Regions from separate parts of the Streptosporangium sp. NPDC048886 genome, predicted to be linked through region 1. Evidence: predicted binding sites of a transcription regulator. Region 1 holds the regulator's gene; the other holds the start of a gene.
What was found. The regulator LexA, encoded in region 1, represses DNA repair genes until DNA is damaged. The targets are predictions, from matches to a motif close to TCGAACANNTGTTCGA.
Positions count from the first base shown of each region.

Region 2: ruvC (crossover junction endodeoxyribonuclease RuvC) is a predicted target of LexA. The motif match lies at 2,315-2,330, and genes of this name have one in related genera.

Region 1 is NZ_JBVJHH010000009.1:107,127-113,848, forward strand. It holds gene ACZ6R6_RS13130 (glycosyl hydrolase family 18 protein) at 1-1,750, opposite strand, end outside; gene ACZ6R6_RS13135 (hypothetical protein) at 1,890-2,783, opposite strand; gene lexA (transcriptional repressor LexA) at 3,308-4,018, opposite strand; gene ACZ6R6_RS13145 (hypothetical protein) at 4,078-4,314, shown strand; gene ACZ6R6_RS13150 (LysM peptidoglycan-binding domain-containing protein) at 4,355-4,621, shown strand; gene nrdR (transcriptional regulator NrdR) at 5,144-5,605, shown strand; gene ACZ6R6_RS13160 (vitamin B12-dependent ribonucleotide reductase) at 5,690-6,722, shown strand, end outside.
Region 2 is NZ_JBVJHH010000011.1:45,963-52,684, reverse strand. It holds gene ACZ6R6_RS15440 (cation:proton antiporter) at 1-1,039, shown strand, start outside; gene ACZ6R6_RS15435 (GNAT family N-acetyltransferase) at 1,103-2,260, shown strand; gene ruvC (crossover junction endodeoxyribonuclease RuvC) at 2,363-2,950, shown strand; gene ruvA (Holliday junction branch migration protein RuvA) at 2,947-3,567, shown strand; gene ruvB (Holliday junction branch migration DNA helicase RuvB) at 3,752-4,810, shown strand; gene yajC (preprotein translocase subunit YajC) at 5,037-5,393, shown strand; gene secD (protein translocase subunit SecD) at 5,481-6,722, shown strand, end outside.

The DNA of each region.
Region 1 (6,722 bases):
CGTCGATCTTGCCTCCCGAGGTGCCGTCGGCGGTGATGGCGGCGGTCACCAGATAGCTGGGGCCGAACCGTGAGCGCAGCGCCGACATCAGGTTCCTGAAGGAGGCGAAACCGCTGGTGTCACAGGTGAGGCCGCAGGCGTTCGGGTACTCCCAGTCGATGTCGATGCCGTCGAACACATCCGCCCAGCGCGGGTCCTCGACCAGGCGGTAGCAGGACTCGGCGAACGCGGCGGGGTTGGCCGCCGCCTGGCCGAAACCGCCCGACCAGGTCCAGCCGCCGAAGGAGAACAGCACCTTGATGTTGGGGAACTGCTTCTTCAGCTTGCGCAGCTGGTTGAAGTTGCCGCGCAGCGCGCCGGTGTCCCAGGTGTCGGCCACCCCGTCCACGCTCTCGCCCGCCTGGTAGAAGCGGTCGTAGTCGGCGTAGGTGTCGCCCAGGGTGCACTGGCCGTTCTGGACGTTGCCGAAGGCGTAGTTGATGTGGGTGAGCTTGGCGGCCGAGCCGCTGGTGACGATGTTCTTGACGTGGTAGGCCCGCTGGTAGATGCCCCACTGGGTGAAGTAGCCCAGCAGCTTGTTGCCGCCGCCGCCGCCGCCTCCGCCGTTCTGGGTGGTGACGTTGAGTTGGTTGCTGGGGGTGGAGCGGTTTCCGGCGGCGTCGCGGGCGCGGACGGTGTAGCTGTAGGTGGTGGCGGGGGTCAGGCCGGTGTCGGTGTAGGTGGTGGTGTTGACGGTGGTGAGGAGGGTGGCGCCTCGGTAGATCTCGTAGCCGGTGACGGCGACGTTGTCGGTGGAGGCGTTCCAGGCGAGGGAGGCGCTGGTGGAGGTGGTGGCGGTGGAGCGGAGGTTGCCCGGGGTGCTGGGCGGTGTCGTGTCCTCGCCTCCGCCGTTCTGGGTGGTGACGTTGAGTTGGTTGCTGGGGGTGGAGCGGTTTCCGGCGGCGTCGCGGGCGCGGACGGTGTAGCTGTAGGTGGTGGCGGGGGTCAGGCCGGTGTCGGTGTAGGTGGTGGTGTTGACGGTGGTGAGGAGGGTGGCGCCTCGGTAGATCTCGTAGCCGGTGACGGCGACGTTGTCGGTGGAGGCGTTCCAGGCGAGGGAGGCGCTGGTGGAGGTGGTGGCGGTGGAGCGGAGGTTGCCCGGGGTGCTGGGCGGTGTCGTGTCCTCGCCTCCACCGCCCCCGCCGGTCACCGCGATGGCGGAGACCGTCGCGTAGTTGGCTCCGCCGTTCATGTTGAACTGGATGTTGAGCGCGCCGTCGGTGACCGTCGCGGGGAAGGTCCGGTCGCAGGCGGTGAGCGCCCCGCAGGAGGCGAAGATGTCGAAGCCGGTCAGGGCGTTGGCACCCTCGACGCGGACGTCGAACTTGCGCTGGCCGGCCGCGTTGGCCCAGTCCTCGACCATCTTCAGCGTCACCTGGTAGGTGCCGTTCGGGACGTCGAAGCGGTAGCCGCCCCAGCCGTTGAAGGTGTTGTAGTTCTGGTAGAGGGAGTCGTCGGTCGTCCCGGCGATCGCGCCGGTGGTCGAGCCGCCCCCGTAGCTGGTCTGGTAGCCCCAGTCGCCGCTGGAGTAGGCCTTGTCGGCGACCCACTGGTCTCCCGCCGCGTCGGTGAGCGCGGATCCGCCGGCGTTGGCCCGGATCGGCACGGTCACGGCGGCCGACGCGCCGGGCGCCGTCGCGACGGCCCCTCCCAGCGGGAGGAGGACCGCCCCCACCACGCCTAAGAGTTTCAGGACAAGTCGATTTCTCATGGGCGACCGCCTCTACGACCTGGAACTGGGGGGTTAATTAACAGGAAACTTTACTGTCAATTTGAACCGAACGTAATCACGTGCCCCCGCGCCGTCAATGGTGCGAAATTTCGGGGGGCCCAACCGCTCGGGGAGAGGTTTACGGCCAGCGCCAGGCGATGCCCAGCACCCCGGCGGCCACGTCGGCGGCGGCCATGTGGACGGTGTGATGGGCGGTGGGCACCAGGACACCGGTCCGGAAAGGCGTCTGGCCCGGGCCGGATCGGACGTAGGAATGGCATTCGGCCGGCAGGGCCAGGGGATCGAACCGCACCTGGAGCAGGAAATGCGCGACCGGCTGCCGGAAACCGTGGCCGTGGTCGACACACGGCCGCGTCGGCCTGTCGACGCTCTCCCACTCGAAGACCCAGGTGTCACCGGCCCGGAGCACATGGTCGAAGAGCAGCTCGGCGACCATCACCGCCCGACGCTGGTGTCGCAGGACGGTGCCGACCCTGCAGTTCTCCAGAGCGTGGATCTCACACCCTTCGAGGTCGGTGCCGGGGTCGACGAACGACCTGACCACATACCGGTCCATGCCGTCGCGCCGGGCCCGGACCAGGGTGCGGGTCCACACCGACGCGCACCTCCGCGCCGCGTCGATCAGCACCTTCTGCTGCTGGATGATGACGACGGCGTCCTGGTCGCGTGAGCCCGGCAGCGCGTCCAGCAGCTCGCCGAGCGCCCCGGAACGCTCGTCCAGCCCCGGCCCGCGGTCGAGGAGGCGGGTGAGCGAGCCGCCGGGCAGGCGGAGGATCTCCTCCAGGGCCGTGACGACCAGCGTGGACTGCTCGCCACCGGGGCGCCGGTGGCCCCGCTGCCAGTCGCTCAGGGTGGACAGCGCGACCGTCAGCCCGCGCTGGGCCAGGCGGGACCGGATGCGGTCGAGTGGCAGGCCGCTCTCCCGGATGCAGGCGCGCAGGGCCTGGTGGAACGGGCCCGAGTGGAGCAGGGGGCCGCGGTCGGCTGCCGGTTCGGGGAGGCGGCGAGGCATGAGGGCGCTCCTCGGCTGTCGAGGCGGGCGGCTGGGGATCGCCCGCACCCCTCCCCCGCGAGGACGGCACGGACCGGCCGCGCTCTGTGGGGAGTGAGCGTAGAACGTCTCGTGATCCACGGAAAGGTCGCTACAGGTAGCAATTGCCGAAATTTCATCGCCTGTGGCTTATTCCGAGCCGAAAACAGAATCAGCGCATGCCCGGCACCCCCCACAAACGTGCCCGATACCCCCACAAAGGAGAAGTGCGCCTGCCGATCTGTTCAGGGCGCTGACAGTCTGTTCAGGACGCTGACAACGGGCGCCGCACCCGTCGGGTTCGGCCCGGAGAGCCCGTGCCGGTCGGGGAGCCCACACCGGCCCGAGAGCCCGTCCCGCTCGGGGAGCCCGGAACGGCCGGAGAGTCCGGAACGGCTGGGACGGCTGGGACGGAGGTCTCGCCGTACGGCCTCGAGGGCGGCCCCGAGCACACCACGAGGAGCGGGATCCCGGTCCGGGGACCCCGCTCCTCGTGGTGTGCCGTCTCAGAGCTTGCGCAGAACCGCCACGACCTTGCCCAGGACGGTGGCCTCGTCGCCGGGGATCGGGTCGTAGTTGGGGTTGTGCGGGACGAGCCAGACATGGCCGTCCTTGCGCTTGAAGGTCTTGACCGTGGCCTCGCCGTCGATCATCGCGGCGACCACGTCACCGTTGTCGGCGACGGGCTGCTGGCGGACGACCACCCAGTCGCCGTTGGCGATGGCCGCGTCGATCATCGAGTCGCCGGTCACCTGGAGCAGGAAGAGCGTGCCCTCGCCGACAAGCTGCTTGGGGAGGGCGAAGACGTCCTCGATGCTCTCCTCGGCGAGGATGGGGCCACCGGCGGCGATCCGGCCGACGAGCGGCACGTAGGCCGCGGTCGGACGGCTGACCGGGGCCTCGTCGGTGCCGGAGTCGGGGTCCACCCACAGCACCGGCTCGCCGGGCAGGCGCACCTCCAGCGCGCGGGGGCGGTGCGGATCGCGGCGCAGGTAGCCCTTGCGCTGCAACGCCGTCAACTGGTGCGACACGCTGGAGGTGCTCGTGAGCTGCACCGCCTCGCCGATCTCCCGCATGGAGGGCGGGTAACCGCGCTGCTGCACCGAGTCGCGGATCACCTCAAGGATCTTCCGCTGCCTGGGGGTGAGGCCGAGGGAGTCACGCCTGCGCACCGCCAGGTCGCTGACGGCCGAACCGTTCTCGTCGTGCCCGTTCATGCGGTCTCCTCGCCTCCCGATCTGTATCTCTTACGTCGCACACAGCGACCGTACCCCCGTTGAAGATCGTATTCAAACAATTGTTCGAGTCGTTCTCGAAATCAGCGGTGGCGTGGTGTACAACATCGTACGGGAGTTCGATCGACATCGTGTTCGATTCGCCGATCTTTCTTCGACATGTGTTCGGCCAGGTCGAAGGGGTGGGGGGCCATCATGAAGACGACCACGGCGACGAGGGGGCCCGGGCGCGCGTCCGTCCGGCGTCCCGGGCCTGCGGGAAACATCCGATATCCTGATCCGCCCCTCCGGCTCACCCGGCGGGGGAGGATCGTGGTGGTGGCGGCGCTCACGCTGGTCACCTTGGGGGCGCTCTGGGTCGGCGCGCGCATCGACGCCGCCTCGGCCTTCGAGCGGAGAGGTCACGAGGGGCTGCCGTGGGTCGTGGTGCACGGGGGCGACACGCTGTGGGAGATCGCGGACGCGGTGACGCGGGACGGGGATCCCGCCCCGACGGTCCGCCAGATCATGGACCTCAACGGCCTGTCCGACTCGGTGATCCGGCCCGGGGTCCGGCTCTATCTGCCTGACGGCTCCGCTCCCTGAGGGGCGTGGCCGACAGGCCGGCCCGCGTGTGAGATGACGGGCCCGGGGCGGCGCCGCGGACGCGCGTACGGGGAGGGTGTTCCGCGTGCGGGGGCGTTCGACGTCCCGCCGGGTGCCGGGCTCGGCGCGCCGTGGACGTGCGTGCGGGGGGCGGCCGGGGCGGCCGAGGGCCGGCCGGGGCCGGCGTGGAGGCGATCGGGTGCCGGGCGAAGGTGATCAAGGCCGCCGAGGGGGTAGCCGGGGGGTCGCCAGGGGGCGGCGGAGGGGGTGACACGCCCGGCCCGTGCGGATGTGATGCGCTGATCAGCGACTTCGTCCGACAGGGCCGTTTCAACTTGCGTTCATGGTCCGACACTCCTACCGTTGACCACAACATCTAGTGGCTTAATCGGCGTGCTTCACCATAGATTGTGTTTCCATTACCGCACCTCGACTATTCGGGGGGCGTGCGCGAGCGTCTCGACAGGCGCCGGGAAACACGCGAGAAGGTGGGCCACTCGCCGGCTCAAGGAGGCGACACGCGTGCACTGTCCGTTCTGTCGTCATCCTGACACCCGGGTCATCGACAGCCGGTCCACCGAGGACGGCGGGGCCATCCGCCGCAGGCGCACGTGCCCGGAGTGCGGGCGCAGGTTCACCACGCAGGAGACGGTGCTGCTCATGGTCAGCAAGCGCAGCGGGGTGACCGAGCCGTTCTTCAGGGACAAGGTGATCGCCGGTGTCCGGCGGGCGTGTCAGGGACGCCCGGTCAGCGAAGACTCGCTGGCCCAGCTGGGCCAGCGGGTGGAGGAGAGCATCCGGGCGACGGGGGCGGCGGAGATCGCGGCCCACGAGGTGGGGCTGGCGATCCTGGGGCCCCTCCGCGACCTGGACGAGGTGGCCTACCTGCGGTTCGCCTCGGTCTACCGGAGCTTCGAGACCCTGGCCGATTTCGAAACCGAGATCAAGCAGTTACGGGCGGAACGCTCCGCCAAGCAGGACTGATTCACACCCCGGGCGCCGGGGGACAGAGCGGCGCGTTGATTGGTCCGACTCGTGGGCTCCACGGAGCCCCGGAAGGGGGAAGTCATGACGGAGACGGTCGGTGGCGCGGCGGCGCGCGGGGGCAAGCGGTTGCGCAAGGGGCTGAAGATGAAGCGCGTCTTCACCACGCCGGGAGTGCATCCCTATGACGAGGTGCGCTGGGAGCGCCGTGACGTCGTGATGACCAACTGGCGGGACGGCTCGGTCAACTTCGAGCAGCGGGGCGTCGAGTTCCCCGGGTCCTGGTCGGTCAACGCCGCCAACATCGTGACCACCAAATACTTCCGCGGCGCGGTCGGCACCCCGCAGCGCGAGTGGAGCCTGAAGCAGCTCGTCGACCGGGTGGTGGGCGTCTACACCCGGACCGCGGTCGAGGAGGGATACTTCGCCTCCGACGAGGACGCCGAGATCTTCGACCACGAGCTCAAGCACGCCCTGGTCAACCAGGTCTTCAGCTTCAACTCGCCGGTCTGGTTCAACGTGGGCACCGCCTCGCCGCAGCAGGTCAGCGCCTGCTTCATCCTCGCGGTCGATGACCAGATGGAGTCCATCCTCGACTGGTACAAGGAAGAGGGTGTGATCTTCAAGGGCGGCTCCGGCTCCGGGGTCAACCTCTCCCGGATCCGCTCGTCGAAGGAGCTGCTCTCCAGCGGCGGCACCGCCAGCGGCCCGGTCTCCTTCATGCGCGGCGCGGACGCCTCCGCGGGCACCATCAAGTCCGGCGGCGCCACCCGCCGCGCGGCCAAGATGGTCGTCCTGGACGTCGACCACCCCGACATCGAGGAGTTCATCGAGACCAAGGCGCGTGAGGAGGACAAGGTCCGCGCGCTGCGCGACGCCGGGTTCGACATGGACCTGGGCGGCAAGGACATCGTCTCCGTCCAATACCAGAACGCCAACAACTCCGTGCGCGTCTCCGACGAGTTCATGCGCGCGGTGGAGCAGGGCGAGGAGTTCGGCCTGCGCGCCCGCCTCACCGGCGAGATCATCGAGAAGGTCGACGCCCGGCGGCTGTTCCGCAAGATGGCGACGGCCGCGTGGGAGTGCGCCGACCCCGGCGTCCAGTACGACGACACGA
Region 2 (6,722 bases), on a different contig from region 1:
CGCGATCAACCGGCCCTTCGGGCCGCGCGGCTGGGCCTCCACCTGGCGCCTGCTGGGGTGGACGCTCCCGCTGACCGTCGTGGCGGTGGCCGGCGTGGCCTCCGCGCTGCTGGGCTGGCCCCCGGCCGCGGCGCTGCTGCTGGGCGCGGTGCTCGCCCCGACCGATCCGGTGCTCGCCTCCGACGTGCAGGTCGGCGAGCCCGTCGACTCGGAGAAGGCCGACGACGAGGTCCGTTTCACCCTCACCTCCGAGGCGGGGCTCAACGACGGCCTCGCCTTCCCCCTGGTGTTCGCCGCCGTCGCGATGACGGCCACCGGGGGCCTCGGCTGGGTCGGCGGCTGGGCGCTGGTCGACCTGCTCTACCGGTGCGGGGCCGGCCTGGTCTGCGGGCTGCTGACCGGCAGGCTGCTGGGCCGGCTCTTCTTCCGCGCCCAGGTCTCCGATCTGCGCCTGGCCGAGCACCGGGACGGCTTCGTCGCGCTGGCCGCGACGTTCCTGGCCTACGGCCTGACCGAGCTGGTGCACGGGTACGGCTTCATCGCGGTGTTCGTGACCGGGTGCACGATCAGGGCGGCCGAGCGCACCCACGGCTACAACGGCGTGCTGCACGGCTTCATCGAGCAGATCGAGCGGCTGCTGACCGCCTGGCTGATCCTGCTGCTCGGCGGTTACGTGGCGACCGGCGGCCTGGCCGCCCTCACCTGGCGGGGCGCGGCCGTCGGGCTGTCGCTGCTGCTGGTGATCCGGCCGCTGGCCGGCTGGGCCGCCCAGCTCGGCGGCCCGGCGGGCCCGCGTGAGCGCGGCGTGACGGCCTTCTTCGGGATCCGCGGCATCGGCTCGCTGTTCTACCTCGCCTACGCCCTCGGCCAGGCCGACTTCGGCGTGCCCGCCGAGGAGCTCTGGGCGGTGGTCGCCTTCACCGTGCTGGCCTCGCTCGTCCTGCACGGCGTCACGGCGACCCCGGTGATGCGGCGGCTGGACCGCCTGCGCGACAGGGCGGGGGCCGCGGACGCCGAGCCCGCCACGCGCCACCTGTAGGGACCGATTCACCTGTGGTGACGATTCGCCTTAGCTCGCGTTCTCTGCCTAGGTTGGAGCCTTGTGGAACTACGTGATCTGACCGTCGACGATCTCGACGCGGTGCTGGACAACCGCAAGCGCGCCTTCGGGCCCGTCCCCGAGGGGGTGCAGGAGGTCTGGCGGAAGCTGGCCGTCCCGGCGCTGGAGGAGGGCAGATACCTCGGCGTCGTCGACGGCGCCCGCCTGGTGGCGACCAGCCGGATCAACGACTTCACCCAGTGGTGGCACGGCAGGCCGATCTCCATGGGCGGCGTCGCCTCGGTGACCGTCGCCCCCGAGGACCGGGGGCGGGGCGTCGGCCGCACCCTGATGCAGGCCACCATCGACCGCTGCGCGGCCCTGGGCCATCCGGTCTCGGCGCTCTACCCGGCCACCACCCACATCTACCGCTCCCTCGGCTGGGAGCACGCCGGCGCCATGCACGTGGCGACCCTGCCCGCCGAGGCGCTGCGCACGATCAGGCCCACCGAGCAGGTCAAGATCCGCCGGATGGGCCCCGGCGACGCCCCCGAGGTGGTCGCGCTCCTCGGCCGCGTCCACGCCGCCACCCGAGCCTCCGGCCCCCTGAGGCGGGGTGAGAGCGCCTGGCGCGTGCTGCTGGAGAACAAGGACGACTTCCTCTATCTGGCCGACGACGGCTTCGTGACCTACCACTGGGACGGCGGCGACATCAGGGTCTCCGCTCTCGTCGCGGGCTCGGAGGCCACGGCGCGGGCACTGTGGTCGCTGGTCGGCACCTCGGCCTCCGTCGCCAAGTCGGTCCGGGCGGTCGTCGCCCCCGACGACCCGGTGTTCTGGCTGATCGGCGACCGTCCCGAGGACCACGTCGCGCAGACCCGCTGGATGTTCCGCGTCGTCGACCTCGTCGCGGCCGTCGCCGGGCGGGGCTTCCCGGCGGGCGTCACCCTCGACGCCGCTATCCAGGTCGACGACCCCCAGCGCCCCGGCAACTCCGGCCCCTGGCAGCTGTCGGTCTCCGGCGGCTCCGGTACGGCCGAGCCCACCGCGACCCTGCCGGGATTCACCCCCACCTTCACCGCGGCCGGCTTCTCGGCCCTGTACGCCGGGATCCCGGCCGCGACCCTGCGCCGCTCGGGGATCCTCACCGGCCCGGCGGACTCCGACGACGCCCTCGACGCCGCCTTCCACGCCAAGCCGTACATGCTGGACCACTTCTGACGGGCGCCGCCGGGTAGCCGTGCGAGCGGCGCTCCCACGCGGTAGAGTCGGGCACCGAACAGGTGTTCGGCGAGCGGAGGCGTGTCGGTGCGGTTGCCCGAGCTGCGGGTGATGGGGGTCGACCCGGGGCTGACCCGGTGCGGACTCGGTGCGGTCGAGGGACGGCCCGGGGCGCCGCTGAGCCTCGTCAAGGTCGGAGTCGTCCGGACTCCGGCCGACGACGAGATCGGGGCCAGGCTGGTGGCGATCGAAGCGGGCATCGAGCAGTGGCTCGACGAGGTCGAGCCCGACGCGGTGGCCGTGGAGCGGGTCTTCGCCCAGCACAACCTCAGGACCGTGATGGGCACCGCGCAGGCCTCCGCGGTGGCGATCCTGTGCGCCTCCCGCCGGGGGCTGCCGGTGGCGTTGCACACGCCGTCGGAGGTCAAGGCCGCGATCACCGGCAGCGGCACGGCCGACAAGCAGCAGGTGGGGACCATGGTGACCCGGCTGCTGCGGCTGGATGCGATGCCCAAGCCCGCCGACGCCGCCGACGCGCTGGCGCTGGCGATCTGTCACGTGTGGCGGGGCGGGGCACAGAACCGGCTGGCGGAGGCGGTCGCCAGGACCAAAACCGGGCCGGGCACGACCGCCGCCGCCTACTTCCGGGGGCGGGGCCGGGCCGGATATTCGAGAGGAACCACACAGTGATCGCCTCGGTGCGGGGACGGGTGGCCGCGGTCGCGCCTGACGGCGCGGTGGTCGAGGTCGGCGGGGTGGGGATACTGGTCCACTGCACGCCGGGCACGCTGGCGACGCTCCGGGTGGGCGAGGAGGCCCGGCTGGCCACCTCGCTCGTGGTCCGGGAGGAGTCGCTGACGCTGTTCGGCTTCGGCAGCGACGACGAGCGCGCCGTCTTCGAGATGCTGCAGACGGCCAACGGGGTCGGCCCCAAGGTCGCCCTGGCGATGCTGGCCGTGCACACCCCCAACGCGCTCCGGACGGCCGTGGCGAGCGCCGACGTGAAGGCGCTGACCAGGGTCCCCGGCGTCGGCCCCAAGGGGGCCCAGCGGATCATCGTCGACCTCAAGGACAAACTCGGCACCCCCGAGCAGGCCGTCAACGCCGCGCTCAACGGCGGCGCGTCCGCGCCCGCCTGGCGCGACCAGGTCCACTCCGGTCTGGTCGGACTCGGCTACTCGGCCAGAGACGCCGACGAGGCCGTCGCCGCCGTCAGCTCCCAGGCCGACGCCGAGGTGGCGGAGGGCCGCTCCCCGCAGGTGGCGGCGTTGCTCAAGGCCGCGCTCCGCGCGCTGAGCGTCCGATGAGGGGGGCGCGCCCGATGCGGGCCTCCCGCGGACGCGGCGGCTGTGGCGAGGCGTGGACCGCCCACGTGGACCGGGTCCGGGCCGGCGGGCCGGGAGCGGGCCGGGTGGCCTGGGCTGAAACCTGGGATGACAGAGGCGGGGCCGGCGGGCCGGCGACCGCGCGTGCGAGTGAAGGCGGACCGGCGTGAGCTTCGAGCGGGATCTGGTGGCGCCGGACGCCGAAGGGGACGAACGCCTGATCGAGGCGGCGCTGCGGCCCAAGCGGCTGGATGAGTTCATCGGCCAGGCGCGGGTGCGCGAGCAGCTGTCACTGGTGCTGCAGAGCGCGCTGCGACGTAACCGGCCGCCGGACCACGTGCTGATGAGCGGCGGGCCCGGGCTGGGCAAGACGACCCTCTCCATGATCATCGCGACGGAGCTCTCCGTGCCGCTCCGGATCACCTCCGGGCCCGCGCTGGAGCGGGCGGGCGACCTGGCGGCGATCCTGTCGACCCTCTCGGAGGGAGAGGTCCTCTTCATCGACGAGATCCACCGGATGGCCCGTCCGGCGGAGGAGATGCTCTATCTCGCGATGGAGGACTTCCGTGTCGACATCGTGGTGGGCAAGGGGCCCGGGGCGACCGCGATCCCGCTGGAGGTCGCGCCGTTCACCCTGGTCGGGGCCACCACGCGGGCCGGGCTGCTGCCCGCGCCGCTGCGCGACCGGTTCGGGTTCGTCGCGCACATGGACTTCTACGAGGTGGCCGAGCTGGAGCAGGTGCTGCACCGCTCCTCGCGGCTGCTCGGTCTGGAGCTGCCCGGCGACGCGGCGCACGAGATCGCCGGGCGGTCGCGGGGCACGCCCCGCATCGCCAACCGGCTGCTGCGCCGGGTCCGCGACTTCGCCGAGGTGCGCTCCGACGGGGTGGTCACCAGAGACGTCGCCTCGGCGGCGCTGAACCTCTACGAGGTCGACGCCGAGGGCCTCGACCGGCTCGACCGGGCGGTGCTCGGGGCGCTGCTGCGCAAGTTCGGCGGCGGTCCGGTGGGGCTGTCCACGCTGGCGGTCGCGGTGGGGGAGGAGCCGGAGACGGTCGAGGTGGTCGCCGAGCCGTTCCTGGTCCGTCAGGGCCTGCTGGCGCGCACCCCCCGGGGCCGGGTCGCGACCGCCGCCGCCTGGCTCCACCTGGGCCTGACCCCGCCGCCCGACGCCTTCGGCGCCTCGATGATCGTCGATCTTGAGGATGATCCGGGCCCCGTCTGACGTTGGGTTTCGATGGGGAAACCGTACAGAGTTGATCACAGATCGGTGACAACGGTATCGAAATGGGAACTTCCCTGCGCGCCTGTCCGTGACTTCGTTGCCGCGCTCTTACAGCTCGCCTAAACTCCGTGGCTTGGCTGGCTGTGTAGGCTGACGTGCTGAGCGGCGTGGCCGCATATGACGTCCGGCGCCAGGCCGGTCATTCTTAAGCCTAAGGAGCGGCCCTATGGGCGACTACTCAAGCCTTATCATGATCGCTCTGATGGTCGTGGTGTTCTACTTCCTGCTCATCCGGCCGCAGCGCAAGCGGCAGCAGGAGCAGTCTCAGATGCAGAACTCCCTGACCCCTGGAACCCGCATCATGACCACGACGGGGCTCTTCGCGACCGTTGTGGCGATCGATGCCGACGACGTGATCCTGGAGATCGCCCCCGGTGTCGAGACCCGCTGGGTCAAGGCCGCGATCGGCCGCGTGCTGACCCCGGTCGACGACGAAGATGTCAAGTCCGTCGACATCGTGGACGACAATGTGGTGGAGACCGTGAAGCCGCACGGTGACGACCCGGACTCGCCGAAGAAGTGATGATCAGGCTAACCGACCATCCCCTATAGCCGAAAGAACTGACGACCAGTGGCCCGACCGACCAGCGGCCAGAGCAGACCGGGGCGTATGCTCCTGGTGCTTCTGGCGATCATTCTCGCCATGGGCGGGGTGATGTTCCTGAACAAGGCGTTCACCCCGGAATATGGCCTCGACCTCGCCGGCGGCACGACAGTGACGCTGCAGCCCGTCACGCCGAACGGCAGCGCTCCCACCGAGGAGAGCCTCAACCTCGCCGTCAGCATCATCCGGAACCGGGTTAACGGCAGCGGAATCTCCGACGCCGAGGTCGCCAAGTCCGGTGACAACATCGTCATCTCCGTCCCCGGAGCGGGCCAGGAGGAAGTCGTCAAGCTGGTCGGCACCACCGCGGAGCTCCGTTTCCGCCAGGTGATGGCGGTCACGGCCGGGTCGCCGCCCCCTCCCGGGCAGATGTCCACCCAGGCGCCGACGCCGTCGCCCACCCCCGCGGCCACCGGTAAGCAGACCTCCAAGACGCGGCAGCCGGCCCAGACGGCCACGCCGAGCCCCACCGGCTCGCCGGCCGGCCGCGCCCTGTCCTCGGCGCTGACCAACCCGAGCCCGGCCACCACGCCGGCCCCCTCGGACCGGCCGCGCAAGAACGCCTCCCCGTCCGCGGAGCCGCGCAAGAACGCCTCCCCGTCCGCGGAGCCGAGCAAGAGCGCCGCCCCGTCGGCCCAGCCGACCCTCCCGGCCGACGACCCGATGGCGGGCGTCGACACGACCGGGATCGACTCGGCGGTGCTCAAGCAGTTCGAGGCGCTCGACTGCTCCAAGCACAAGGGCCAGGGTGCCCAGGACGACCCCAACAAGCAGTTCGTGGGCTGCAGCCAGGACGGCAGCGCCAAATACGTGCTCGACAAGGCGGCCGTGACCGGCACCTCGATCGACACCGCGACCTCCGGCGTGGACCAGACCACCGGAGAGTGGCTCGTCCAGCTCTCCTTCAAGGGCGATGGCCCGAGCCAGTGGTCGAAGGTCACCACCACCGCCTTCAACTCCCAGCCGCCGCGCAACCAGGTCGCCATGGTCCTGGACGGCGTGGTGATCTCCGCTCCGGTCATCCAGGAGCCGATCACCGGCGGCCGGGCGCAGATCTCCGGCAGCTTCACCCAGGTGACGGCCGACGAGCTGGCCAGCCAGCTCAAGTTCGGCGCCCTGCCGCTGAAGTTCGAGAAGAGCTCCATCGACGAGGTCTCCTCCACCCTGGGCGCCGACCAGCTCCGCGGCGGTCTGATCGCCGGTGCGATCGGCCTCGGCCTGGTGCTGATCTACTCGATGCTCTACTAC